DNA from 4 places in the Blastococcus sp. SYSU DS0616 genome. Region 4 is predicted to be linked to each of the others. Evidence: riboswitches for the same ligand, from Rfam matches in the RefSeq annotation. Region 4 holds a riboswitch; each other region holds the start of a gene.

Region 1 (3,176 bases), on a different contig from region 4:
CGGGCGGGGGCGTCGTGGTGACCGGGGCCGCCTCGGCCGGCTGGCCGCCGGGGTAGATGTGCACCGGCTCCGTCCGCTCACCCTGCACCTTGGCGTGGTCCCGCGGCACGACCACGAAGGCGTACCGCGGGGTGGACAGCGGCAGCCGGGGCGACGTCCAGGCGGTGGCGCCGGTGGAGCCCACGATGCGACCGGCGGCGCCGGAGGTGACGTCGATGACGAGGTAGTCGCGGGCCCCGGGCACCCCCGTCCAGTCCAGCGAAGCCCGCTGATCGACGGCCTCGCCGGTGAGATCGGCCGGGGCGAGCAGCACGGCGGCGGCCTGCGTGTGCGATGTGACGGGCCGAGGGGCTGCGAGGACGGCGTCGGCGAGTCCGGCGCCGCCGATCAGGGTCAGGGCCGCCAGGACGGCCAGGTTGCGCTTGTTCATGGCGTCGGTCCTCAGATCAGGTCGAGCGGGGTCTGGACGAGGCGGTCGGCGGCATGGACGCCGCCGCCGGCATCGGTCAGGACGGCGGTGGCGACGGCGAGCACGAGACCGGCCCTCGAGGAGAGCCGGGCAGGCGCTGCAGATGCCGCTCGGACGCCGCGTCCGGGGCTGCGGCGGTGACACCACCGGTCGAACCGACGGCGGCTGAACGTTCTGTCACGCATCAATTACGCCACGTCATGAAGGCGGCGGTGCAGAGGCGCGCCGGTCGCCTTCCGGCCGCGGCGCCGGTGTGGCGCACCGCTGACGCCGAGGTGCCCACACCCATTGGGAGCCGTGTCCTTGCTCACGCGGACAGGGAGGCGCGAGCGCCAGGCACGACACCGCGGGCCTGGGAGAGGTGGGGCGGGTGGGGCTCGAACCCACGACCCAGGGATTATGAGTCCCATGCTCTGACCAGCTGAGCTACCGCCCCGGACCCGCCAGCCTGCCAGACGGCGCCGCGGCGCCGCAGCCACGTCCTGGGGCCGGTGGGGCGAACTGACAAGGTCCGTTACCCCCCTGTGACATTCGGGCGATCCGCTTGTACCGTCTCTCGCGGCCCATCCGATCCCGCTCCCGAAACCCGGGGGCTCGGACGGGCCCCGCCGAACTCTGCGGCTTCACCGCCGCGGGGACCGGGGACCCACGTTCTCTGGGGTGAATCCCGCCTGCGCCACCACGGGCAGGCAGGTAGGGCATGTTCCGGCCCGAACCCGTCAGCTGACCTGGTAGGCGGATAGAGGAACGGAGACCGTCGCCTTGGCGACCTCGCACCACCTGCGCCACCACGTCCCGGCCGCGCCCGCGCGCCGGGCCCTCAGCCGCACCCGTCGGGCGGCCACCGCCGCCACCGCACTGCTGGCGCTCGCACTGCTCGGGACGTCGACCGCGGCGGCCGCGCCGGGCGACGCGCGCAGCGAGCACGACCGCGTCGAGGCGGAGGTCGCCGACATCGAGCAGCGCGTGCGCGACGCAGAGGAGCGCCTGCAGCAGCTCACCCTCCGGGCAGAGGAGGCCAGCGGCGCCGTGCTCGCCGCGCAGGCCGAGCTCGACCGCGCCCGCGAGCACGCCGACGCCATCGCCGCCGAGCTCGCCGCCGTCCGGGAGGCCGTGGCGAGTACCCAGGGTGAGGTAGCCGCCCTCGGCCGGGAGGCCTACATGGGCAGCGACAAGTCCATGAAGCAGCTGGAGATGGTGCTGCACGCCGACGGCCCGGGGGAGCTCCTCCAGCAGGCCGCGACGCTCGATCTCCTCGGTGAGGATCGCGCGCAGGTGCTCGAGGACCTGCGGGTGGCCGAGGCCCGCGAGGCCCGGCTCGACCAGGAGGCGAAGGCCGCCGTCGCCGAGCGGGATGCCGCAGCGCGCAAGGCCCAGGGCATGCAGGCGGAGGTCGACGCCCTCCTCGCGGCCGCGCAGACCGACTTCGATGCGCTCACCGCCGAGAAGGCGGCGCTGGACGAGCAGCTGCGCGAGGCGGAGATCCGCATGCTCAGCCTCCGCGGCACGGCCGACCCCGTCGCCGCCTGGTCCGAGCAGCAGGCCACCGAGCAGGCGGCCGTGGCGGCGGCTCCCGCGACCGCCGGGGCCGGCCGGCTCACCCAGGGGCGGGTCACCTCCTGCTACGGCAGCCGGTGGGGTACCCAGCACCTCGGCGTGGACATCGCCGCGCCGATCGGCACCCCGATCTTCACGCCGGAGCCCGGGGTCGTGCTGCAGGCCGGGCCGGCCAGCGGGTTCGGCCTCGCCGTCGCCATCCAGCACCACGACGGGGCCATCACCGTCTACGGGCACGTGAACCAGTTCTTCGTCTCGCCGGGCCAGGTCGTCAGCGGTGGGCAGCAGATCGCCGAGGTGGGCAACCGGGGCCAGTCCACCGGCCCGCACCTGCACTTCGAGGTGCACCTCGGTGGCCTGTACGCCAACCGGTCCAACCCGGTGCCGTGGCTGGCCCAGCGCGGCATCACCCTCGGCGGCAGCTGCGGCTGAGGCTGGTTGACGCCATCGGTCAGGATGAGCACGTGCGGACGACGGCGGGGGCGAGCCCGTGGCTGCGGGCGTGGCTCCTCGTCGCGCTGCTCGCGGCCGGCGTGGTCGCCGCCCTCGCCGTCGACGTGCCCACCCTGGCGCAGGTCCGCTCGTGGGCCGACGGCGGCGGCCTCCGGACGTGGCTGCTGCTGATCGCCGCGCAGGGGGTGGTCCTGCTCGCGCCCGTCCCACGGTCGGTGCTGGCGGCGCTGACCGGAGCGGTCCTGGGGTTCGGCGCGGGCTTCGCGGTCGCCTACACCGGTGCCTTCCTGGCGGCGACCGGTGCGTTCTGGCTCGCGCGGGGCCTGGGTCGCCCGGCCGTGGAGCGGCTGGCGGGGCCGCGGCTCGGCCGCGTGGACCGGTTCTCCAGCGACCGGGGCTTCGTCGCGGTGGTGCTGAGCCGGGTGGTCCCGATGGTGCCCTTCGTCCTGGTCAACTACGCGGCGGGCCTGAGCGCTGTACGGCCGCTGACCTACGGCATCGCCACCGCCGTCGGACTGGTACCCGGCACGGTGGTGCAAGTGGGCGCCGGCGCCTCGGCCGGCGCGGTCGTCGCCTGGATGCCGACCGCCACGGTCGCCCCGGTGGTCATCGTGCTGGTGCTGCTGCTGCTTGCCGGTGCGGCCGTGTCGAGGTACCGATCCCGCACCGGCGAGCAGGTGGGCGAGGACGCGGGTCA
Region 2 (3,176 bases), on a different contig from region 4:
GATGCTCGCACGCCCCGCCGACCGGCCTGTGGCGGTGGTCACCCCGCAGACGACGGTGCCGCGGCCGGAAGGCCCGGTCGCGGCACCGCCGTCCTCGCAGGATCGATCAGGGCTGCAGGCCCGTGAACGCACCCGAGCCGATGCGCTGCACCTCACCGGCGCCGGGCATGCCCAGGAAGCCGGCCACGCTCCACGCCGAGGCGTACAGGTGCCCGTGCGTCCACTCCAGCCCGGTCGGCATGGTCACCTGCGCGGTGGCCCGCTCGCCGGAGGGCGAGATGCGGGTGACCTCACCGATCGTGGAGGGGTCGAAGTCCTCCGCCGGCGGGCCCTCGGGGAAGCCCTCGAGGACGTTGGACGCGTAGACGGTGCCGTGCGGGTCGACGGCGACGCCGGTGACCCCCGTCAGCCCACCGATCACGTCGACGACCTCGCCGTGCCGGTCCAGCACGTAGACCCGCGCCGCACCGGGCGCCTCGGCGCCCAGCGTGCCGACGTAGATGAGGCCGTTCGGGCCCTCGGCGATCTCGGTCGGGACCGAGTCGCACCCCACGGTGCCGGGGTTGTTCTCGGCCTCCGCGCACTCGGGGGTGTCGGTGACCGTCGGCGGCACGAAGAACGTGCTGATCTTCCCGCTGCGCAGGTCGATGGAGAGGACGGCGTTGGCGCCGGCGTCGCTGACCAGCAGCCGGTTGGGCTGGGCGAGCACCGCGAACGGGTTGGACAGCGTCTCGATCGGCACCTGCTCGCCGTCGACCTCCATGAACTGCTGCTGGCCGTCGGGGTTGTGGTCCAGCTCGTACTGGAGGAGGTCCCACGTGCGCAGGATCTGGCCGTTCGGCTTGGCCTCGACGACCACCTGGCTGGGTGTGCCGGGCGGCACGGGGGGAGCCCCCTCCTCCGCCGGCGGGGCTTCGCCCACCGCGACGAAGAGGCCGCCGTACTTGTAGTCGACACCCTGCGCGTTGCCCAGGCCGCTGAGCAGCGTCCGGACCCGCCCGTCGCGCAGGTCCACCGAGGACACCTCGCCGGAGTCGGCCTCGGCCACCACGAGCTGGTGGCCCTTGAACTCGCTGAGCTGACGCGGTCCGTCCAGCCCCGCCGCCACGGTGACGATGTCGTCCTCGCCGCCGTCCGCCAGTGCCGTCGCCGGTGACACCGCCACCAGCGCCAGCGCCGCGGCCGCTCCCACGGCCGCCCTCCCTGCCTTCATCCTGCTCCCCTTGCCTCGAGATCCCCCGTGGAACGTCCGGGAAACTGCCAGGCGTCTGCCACCGGGAAGTGAACCGTCGACGTCCGGTTCTCCCGCTCCCTGTGCGTCGTTGCTAGGTGTAGTCACTCCATCGACGGCGTCCCGGGAGGCTCCGGATCAGCCCTGTACGCGGCGGACACGGCGGAGCGCACAGCGTGCGGACCCGCCGCGACGGAGGAAGTAAGCGTGCGCTGACGATCGGTGACCGGCGAGGCCGCGCCTCGCGCCGTCGTCCGCGCGTCCACGGTGGTCGGCGCGCGAGTCGCCCGGGCCCGCCCCCGTGGTCGACACGCCGCTCGCGGGCCGGTCCCCCGCGTGTCGGCCGGTGGGTAGGTGGACGGATCCCGACCTAGCGTCGTCGCGGTCCGGACGGGATCCCGTCGTCACCGCTCCCGGTGACACCCGTCCGACACCGCCGAACCGGGCGTCGGATCCGACCGCCGCCCGGACCGGGGACCCACCGCAGCACTGGGGTGAAGCGTGGCCGCGAGCCGGTCACGCCGGGCGAGTTCCCCGCCCGAACCCGTCAGCTAACCCGGTAGGCGGTCGATGGAGAACAGGAGAACCGTCGTCCATGACGACCACGCGCACGTCCACCACCCGCCGCTCCGTCCGCGGCGCGGCGCTCGCACTCTTCACCGGAGCGGGCATCGCTCTCACCCCGTTCGCCGCCACCGCCTCCACCGGTGACGGGGGTGGCGGCGGTACGACGACCGTCGTCACCACGCCCGTCGTGGCGCCCACCCACGCCGCGCAGGTCGCCGTCGACACGGCCCTGGCGCAGCAGGGCAAGCCCTACGTCTGGGGCGGCACCGGCCCCGGCGGCTACGATTGCTCCGGCCTGACCTGGTCGGCCTACCAGGCCGCGGGCGTGGAGATCCCCCGGACCTCGCGGGCGCAGTCGACGGCGGGGGTCTACGTGGACCGGGCCCACCTGCAGCCCGGCGACCTGATCTTCTTCTACGACCCGGTCGGTCACGTCGGCATGTACATCGGCGACGGGCTGATGGTGCACTCCTCCACCTACGGCAACCCGGTGGCGGTCGTGCCGGTGGACTCGATGTGGGGCTACAACACCGCGCGTCGCGTCGTCTGATCCGGCGCTCTCCCCGGTGCCCCGGCCGATGCGGCCGGGGGCCGCGGGGCGCGGGACGCCCCCCCCCCCCCCCCCCCCCCCCCCCCCCCCCCCCCCCCCCCCCCCCCCCCCCCCCCCCCCCCCCCCCCCCCCCCCCGGGGCGTTCACACCAGGCGCAGCGTCGCCCGCTTGAGCCGCACGATCAGCCGCATGCCGCCGGACTCCACCAGCTCCCGCTGCCGTGCGCGCAATTGCTCACCGAGCTGCTCGAGCCGCTCCTCGCCCAGGGCGTGCGCCTGGGGGAACATCCGCTGCTCCTCCTCCATCGTGTGGTGGCGCAGCGTCTTCTCCAGCATGCGCACCTCGGTGGTGAACTCCGGGTCGTCGGGTGCCGTGCGCATCACGGTGGCCAGCTGGTCGTCGATCTGCCGGTGCTCGGCGTGCGCGAGGGAGAGCAGCGGCGAGACGTCGACGACGGCCGGGTAGAACAGCTCGTCCTCGATCTGGGTGTGGATCTCCAGCTCCCGCAGCAGCCGGCCGCGCAGCTCCTCCCGCCGCTCGGTCTCCTCGCCGGTCGTCTCCGCCAGGTCGCGCAGCAGCCCGCGCAGCACGTCGTGGTGGGCGGTCAGGACCTCGTCGGCCTTCATCGGGATGCCTCCTGGACGGTGGTGATCGCGGTGGGCGTGCGCCATTCGGCCCGACGGCGCACCTCGACCCGGCCCTCGCGGACCCGCGTGTCGAAGCAGGGCAGCGGTGCGGTGGAGGGGCCCTGGGCCGGCTCACCGGTGGCCAGGTCGAACCGCGACCCGTGCCAGGGGCAGACCAGGTCGCCGCGGTGCAGCCAGCCCT
Region 3 (3,176 bases), on a different contig from region 4:
GACCTCGTGGCGCAGCCACAGCGGCAGGTGCAGCCACTCCTGGACGCCGGCGGCGAGGAGGTCGGCCTCGGGCACCGGTACCCACTCCGCCGCGCTCCCGGTGACGACCCGGCAGAGCTCGAGCAGGCCGCCCAGGGTCGTCATGCCCGCCGGCCCCGTGGCGTTGACCGCACCGGTGCGGCCCTGCCCGGCCATGTCCACCAGCCAGGCGGCCAGGTCACGGGCGTCGACCAGCGCGATCGGCTGGGCGACGCCCTCGGCCGGGACGACCACCCGACCGCCGCTCGCGATGCGCTCCAGCCACCAGCCGAGGCGGTGGATCGGGTCGGAGGGGCCGACGATCAGGCCGGCACGGGCGGCGAGGAAGCGGCCACCGACGGCGGCGGCGAGCTCCCGCTCGCCGAAGGCCTTGATGGGCCCGTACTCGTCGTCCTCGGTGTCCCAGGTCGGCTCGCCGTCCTCCGGGCCGAGCGGCCCCGGCGGCCAGTTGCGGTACGCGTTGAGGCTGCTCACGAAGACGTAGGAGCGGACCCCGCCCAGCGCCGCAGCGGCGTTGCGGGCGGCGGCCCGGGTCTGGCAGGAGGTGTCGACGACGAGCTCGGGCTCCCACTCCCCCAGCGCGCGCGGCAGCGCGCCGGGGTCGTCGCGGTCGCCGTGCAGCGCCCGCGCGCCCTCCGGCGGCGGACCCGTCAGGCCCCGGGTGAAGGTGGCGACGTCGTGCCCGCGAGCGAGCGCGGCCTCCACCACGTGCCGGCCGAGGAAGTGGGTGCCGCCGAGGACGAGGAGTCTCATGCCGAGCACTCCAGCCCGGTCGGCGCCCGCGCGTCCAGGCAGTTCGCCGGCAGCGGATCCGCCGTCGGCGGACGAGCGTTACACCGCGCGGGACACCGGCAGCGTGGGCACCTGCGGAAGGGGCGTGGAACGGGCCGCGGCGAGCACCATCTGGGGCGAGGACGGCAGGCCCCGCCGGGTGCACAGCCGCAGCGCCCGGGCGCCGGTGAGGACGTCCGTCTCCGGCGGGACGACCAGTAGGTCGGCCCGGCGGTTCCCCCCGGCCCAGGTGAGGCAGACGACCTGCGGGTCCATGCTCCGGAAGCCGCCGGCGCGGACCGTGCGGCCCAGCACCTCCAGCTTGCGGGGGGCCGGCTCCCAGGCGTCGAGGGCGTAGGTGAACCGCTCCACCCGCACACCACGCCGCTCCAGCGCCGCGATCAGCTCCGGCAGCTCCACGGCGAGGTCCCGGCTCCGCGGGAACCACGCACCGTCGAACGCCGAACCGCCCGATCCGGCGTCGGCGCGCAGGCTCACCCGGACGTCGATGCCACCCCGGAAGCCCTCGATCGCCGGAACCGTACGGGTGATCGTCGCCATGAGCGTTCGGCCGCCTTCCTCTTCCCAGGGAGCCGGGGAGACGGCTCCGAGGTCAACGTAGGACGGGTGCGAGGCGAGACTCCTCGACGGCGTGGCGGGCGCGTCGGACCGCTTCGGCCAGTCATCACGATTCGTGACCCGACGAGCACGGAGCCCGCGCCGCGGACCGTGCGCCGCCGGTACGAGCACCGCACACGGGCAGTCGGGGGCGGGCCACGGCGAGTCAGTCCGCGCGGGGCCGCCCGCGATGGAGGCTCCGCGGCCTTGCCGTCGGGGACGGCGGTCTGCCTACCGTGCTGCGTCCACCAACGGGTGGGCCCGGATGGCGGACCGCCGAACCTGCCCACCGCCACCGGACCCGTGCACACGACGGGCAGGCGCGGGGAACCCACGAGATCCTGGCCCTCGGCCTCGGGGTGAAGCCGCAGCACGCGGCCGGGCAGCTCTCGCCCGAACCCGACAGCTAACCCCGCAGGCGGCGAGAGGCTTCCCCATGCTCAAGCACCGCACGGCACGACCCGGTCGCTCCACCCGCACCTCCGCGGCGGCGGCGGCCATGGCACGTCCGGCCGTGGTCCTCGCGGCCGCCGCGGCCGCCTCCCTCGCGATCGCCGGTCCGGCACAGGCCCACCCCGGGGAGCACACGGTCGTCCCCGGTGACACGCTGGGCGGGCTCGCGGCCGCCCACGGCACCTCGTGGCAGACCATCCACGCCGACAACCTCGCCACCATCGGCGCCGACCCGAACGTCCTGCGCGTCGGGCAGGTCCTCGTCATCGGCGGATCGGGCGCCGCCCCTGCCGCCCCCGCCCCCGCCGGCGGCGAGTACGTGGTGCAGCCGGGCGACACGCTGGGCGGCATCGCCGCCCGCCACGGCACCACCTGGCAGGACGTGCACGCCCTCAACCTCGAGGTCATCGGGGCGGACCCGAACGTGCTGCGCGTCGGGCAGCGACTCACCCTCGTCGGCGGCCCCTCGGCGGCCCCGGAGCGTGCCAGCCGCGCCGCGGACCGGCCGGCCCTCGACACCGCCGCCTACGGCGCGTGGGAACCGCACGTGCGCCCCGCCGTCGCGGAGGTCGCCGCGGAGTTCGGCATCCCGACGGTGCTCACCCGCCCCGGCCACAGCCCGTCGGAGGGCCGCGCCGCCGACTTCATGGTCTACGACGACCGGGCCACGGGCGACGCGCTCAGCCAGTACGTCATCGACAACGCGGCGCGCCTCGGCGTCGAGTACGTGATCTGGCAGCAGCAGATCGCCGGGACGTGGACGGGCTGGGCCTGGCAGCCCATGGAGGACCGCGGCTCCCCCACCGCCAACCACATGGACCACCCGCACGTGGCCTTCGTGCCGGCGCCGTAACGGCCCCATGACGCAGCGAGCCCCTGCCCGGATCACCGGGCAGGGGCTCGCTGCGTCATGGGCGGATCAGCTGGGCTTGGGCTTGCGGTTCTTGGCCTTGCCGCGCTCGGTCTGGTCGAGCACCACCTTGCGGATGCGGACGCCGGCCGGCGTGACCTCCACGCACTCGTCCTCGGCACAGAACTCCAGCGCCTGCTCCAGGTTGAGGATCCTCGGCGGGATCAGCCGCTCCAGCTCCTCGGAGGTGGACTTGCGCATGTTGGTGAGCTTCTTCTCCTTGGTGATGTTCACGTCCATGTCGTCCGGACGGGAGTTCTCACCCACGATCATGCCCTCGTAGACCTCGGTGCCCGGCTGGACCATGAGCTGGCCACGCTCCTGCAGCGAGAACATCGAGTAGGTCGTCGCCACGCCCTGGCGGTCGGCGACCAGCGAGCCGGTC
Region 4 (3,176 bases):
TGCTCGACCCGGTCGCGAGGCCCGCCCTCACCGTGTTCCCGTCCTGCGGGCCTGCCCGAGGTCCTCGGGATCGGGCCCTCGGTCACCTGACCGGCCAGCGACGGCGAGGGCCGGCGACCCCTGTCGGGATCACCGGCCCTCGTTCCTCGCTGCGATGCTCCCGGAGCCGTCAGCCGGCGATGCGACGGGCGCTGTTGTAGTTCCCCATCGAGTCCACGCTCGCCACCTTCACCGGCTGGCCGGAGGTGGAGGCGTGCACCATCTGGCCGTTGCCGATGTACATGCCCACGTGGCTCACCGGGCTGTAGAAGAACAGCAGGTCGCCAGGTTGCAGCTCGCCGCGCGAGACGGGCCTGCCCATCTGGCTCTGCGACCGGCTGGAGTGCGGCAGCATCACACCCGCCGCGGCGTAGGCGTACGACGTCAGCCCCGAGCAGTCGAAGGCGTTCGGCCCGCCGGCACCCCACACGTACGGGTCGCCGATCTGGGCGAGCGCGGTGTTCACCGCCACCTGGGCGGCCGAGCTCGGCGCGATGACGGCGCCGGTGGGCGCCGGGAGGCCGGTGCCACCGTGGGCCTGCGCCACCTGCTCCTGCTGCGGCGCGGTGAGCGCCTCGTACCGGCGCTGGTAGTCGGCGATCTTCGCCTCGAGCTCCTCCTGCTGGGCGGCGATCTGCTCCACCGTCCGCCGGGCGTCCGCCGCGGCCTCCTCGGCGGCGTCGCGGGCCTGCTCCGCGTCCTCGGCCGCGCGCGACACCTCGGTGAGCACCTCGCTGGTGTGCCCGGCGATGGCGTCGAGGGTGCCCAGCTGGTCGACCAGCTGGTCGGCCGAGGTGCTGGTCAGCAGGACGTCGAGCGGCGACATGCCGCTGCCGGTGTAGACGCTGCGGGCCAGCCGGCGCATGTGGCCGTCGAGGGAGCCGAGCCGGCCCTCCGCCTCCGCGACCGCCTCGCTCGCGGCCTGCGCGTCGCGCTGGTGGCCCTCGAGGACGACGCGCGCCTCGTTCAGCTGCTCGGAGACGACCTCCAGCTCGTGGCTGGCCTCGGCCACCTGGGCGGCGATCTCGTCGGCGGTGCCGGGGACCGCCGACGCGGTACCCGGGAGGACGGTGACGGTCAGGGCTGCGACGGCGCTGACCAGGAGCCCCGAACGGAGCGGTCCGAAGCGGCGGGCGCTGGCGGAGCTGCGCCGGCCGGCGGTGTGGAGTTGTTCGGGGGCGTGCGTCAGTAGTGCGTGAGGGGTCGCCACGTGCGGCGGCTCTCCGTTTCTTCCACTTCGACCGCCGACCGAGTTAGCTGACGGGTTCGGGCTGGGAAGACTGGCCCTATCCCCCACCCACCGGCGAGCCGGCGGCGGGAGAACTCACCCCAGAGTGCGGTGGGTCCCCGGTACACCTCGGGCGCAGTGGTGCGCGCCACGCGGTGATTAGGCGGTGTCCGGTCGAGGCCATCCATCGATGGATGACGACCACCCGGCCGAACGGAGGGAACCCTACGACCGTGATGCGCCTGTGACAAACGGGGACAGCTGAGACGTGTGCGACGGGCGCCTGGCCGCCCACCTGGGCATTCACCCGATCGGGTGGTCACCCGGCCCTCGCCGCGGGGTGCGGCGGCGATCAGCCGGTGCGCCGTCCGGACCGCTCCCCGCCGTGCCCGTCGGGATGCCGCAGCGGGGGAACCAGGCCCCCCTCGGCCAGCGCGCGCACGGCGCGGCGTTCCACCTCGTCGAACTCCACCACCACGCCCGGCGGTGGCACGACGACGTCCTCGGCGGCCGCGGCCGGCCCGCCACGCGGCCGCCCGGTCATCGGCACGACGACCGGGTCGCCCCCCTGCCACCCGGGCGGGGCTCCCAGCAGCACGGTCACGACGCAGTCGGCGCAGCCGGTCCCGCGGGCGGTGCAGGTGTCGCAATCGATGAGCATCGCTTCTTCTCCTCCGTGAGTTGCTGCGCACGGTAGGAAGGGCCACCGACATTTCCGCCGCGCCACCGACGGCCCGCGCCGGATCAGCTGCCCGCGAACTCCCAGTGCCACGGCTCCTCGCGCCCGTTGCCCGGATCGGCCCACGTGGGGTGCAGGAAGCCGAACCGGCCGGCGTTGGCGGCCATCCAGGCGTACTGCGGGGTGCCGAACGTCCCGACGCCACCGCACAGGTCCACCGCCAGACCCCAGCCGTGGTTGCTGGTGCCGGGCACCGCGGCCAGGGCCGGCTTCTCCCCGTACAGCCGCACCTGGCTTGCGTAGGTCCGGTAGGAGTCGGTGATGCACAACGGGCTGCCGAAGGCGGTCGCGTAGGCCGCCGACATCGCGCGGTAGGCGGCGGCCGCGTCGCAGCGCAGCGCGTGCCCGCCGACGCCCAGCGGGCACATGGCGCTGGGCGGGATGAGGCCGTTCGGGTAGCCGCCCCATGCGCGGGCTCCGTCGTAGCTGGGCGGGTAGACGGTGTTGCCGCACTCGGTCCGCAGCGCCCCCGCGGCCGGCCCCGGGACGGCGACGGGGGGCCGCTGGCCGAGGACCGGGCGGCCGATCGCCAGCACCTGGTCGCCCGGCAGCGTGCGCACCACGACCGCGCCGGCCCGCGCGTCAGCGGTCAGCATGGTCCGCGGGTCCAGGGCGATGCCCACGTGCCCGAGCCCCGCCTCCGGGGAGCCCAGGAAGACCAGGTCGCCGGGGAGGACGTCGGCGCGGTCCACCGGCACGGCGCTCGCGAACAGCTCCTCCTGCGTCGCGGGCAGCTGGACACCGGCCCGGCCGTAGGCCACCCGGACCAGTGCGCCGCAGTCCCAGGACTCCGGCCCCGCCGTCCCCGGCGCGTACGGCTGCCCCAGGGCCTCCATCGCGCCGCTGACGGCGGCGAGGGTCTCGGCGGGCAGCACCAGGAGCGAACTCGGCCGCCCGGGCAGCTGGGCCACCCCGCGCTGCGCGCCGCCCCCGGCGGCGCCCACCGGAGCCAGGCGGTCGGGGAGGCTGCGCCCGGGTTCCCGCAGCGCAGCGGCGGGCACGTCCGCGATGCCGGCGGTCCGGAGCTGGTCGACGTAGGCCCGCCAGCTGGCCGCCGTCTGCTCGTTCACCGACGCCTGCTCCCCCTGGAGCGCCGCCAGCTGCCGGTCGACGACGGCGAGCGTGTCGTGCAGCTCCGTGGTGACCGCGTCGGCGGCCGCCTCCAGCGCG

What was found. A riboswitch is a leader RNA that binds a small molecule or an ion and turns the genes downstream of it on or off. The one in region 4 is predicted to bind cyclic di-AMP.
Region 1: another riboswitch for cyclic di-AMP. It lies ahead of ACI79K_RS05535 (murein hydrolase activator EnvC family protein); the one in region 4 lies ahead of ACI79K_RS11530 (NlpC/P60 family protein).
Region 2: another riboswitch for cyclic di-AMP. It lies ahead of ACI79K_RS00680 (C40 family peptidase); the one in region 4 lies ahead of ACI79K_RS11530 (NlpC/P60 family protein).
Region 3: another riboswitch for cyclic di-AMP. It lies ahead of ACI79K_RS02830 (LysM peptidoglycan-binding domain-containing protein); the one in region 4 lies ahead of ACI79K_RS11530 (NlpC/P60 family protein).

Annotation. Positions count from the first base shown of each region.
Region 1 covers NZ_JBJHAJ010000005.1:113,992-117,167, forward strand. Annotated here, with positions in the region: gene ACI79K_RS05525 (heparin lyase I family protein) at 1-430, opposite strand, end outside; tRNA gene ACI79K_RS05530 (tRNA-Ile) at 832-905, opposite strand; cyclic di-AMP (ydaO/yuaA leader) riboswitch at 1,066-1,221, shown strand; gene ACI79K_RS05535 (murein hydrolase activator EnvC family protein) at 1,232-2,458, shown strand; gene ACI79K_RS05540 (TVP38/TMEM64 family protein) at 2,491-3,176, shown strand, end outside; gene ACI79K_RS05545 (maleylpyruvate isomerase N-terminal domain-containing protein) at 3,174-3,176, opposite strand, start outside.
Region 2 covers NZ_JBJHAJ010000001.1:116,410-119,585, forward strand. Annotated here, with positions in the region: gene ACI79K_RS00675 (ScyD/ScyE family protein) at 107-1,192, opposite strand; cyclic di-AMP (ydaO/yuaA leader) riboswitch at 1,656-1,812, shown strand; gene ACI79K_RS00680 (C40 family peptidase) at 1,827-2,348, shown strand; gene ACI79K_RS00685 (hemerythrin domain-containing protein) at 2,492-2,974, opposite strand; gene ACI79K_RS00690 (Rieske 2Fe-2S domain-containing protein) at 2,971-3,176, opposite strand, start outside.
Region 3 covers NZ_JBJHAJ010000003.1:41,942-45,117, reverse strand. Annotated here, with positions in the region: gene ACI79K_RS02840 (NAD-dependent epimerase/dehydratase family protein) at 1-792, opposite strand, end outside; gene ACI79K_RS02835 (DUF5994 family protein) at 871-1,371, opposite strand; cyclic di-AMP (ydaO/yuaA leader) riboswitch at 1,751-1,844, shown strand; gene ACI79K_RS02830 (LysM peptidoglycan-binding domain-containing protein) at 1,928-2,734, shown strand; gene typA (translational GTPase TypA) at 2,801-3,176, opposite strand, start outside.
Region 4 covers NZ_JBJHAJ010000013.1:21,930-25,105, reverse strand. Annotated here, with positions in the region: gene ACI79K_RS11530 (NlpC/P60 family protein) at 170-1,249, opposite strand; cyclic di-AMP (ydaO/yuaA leader) riboswitch at 1,267-1,443, opposite strand; gene ACI79K_RS11525 (hypothetical protein) at 1,620-1,928, opposite strand; gene ACI79K_RS11520 (D-alanyl-D-alanine carboxypeptidase family protein) at 2,012-3,176, opposite strand, start outside.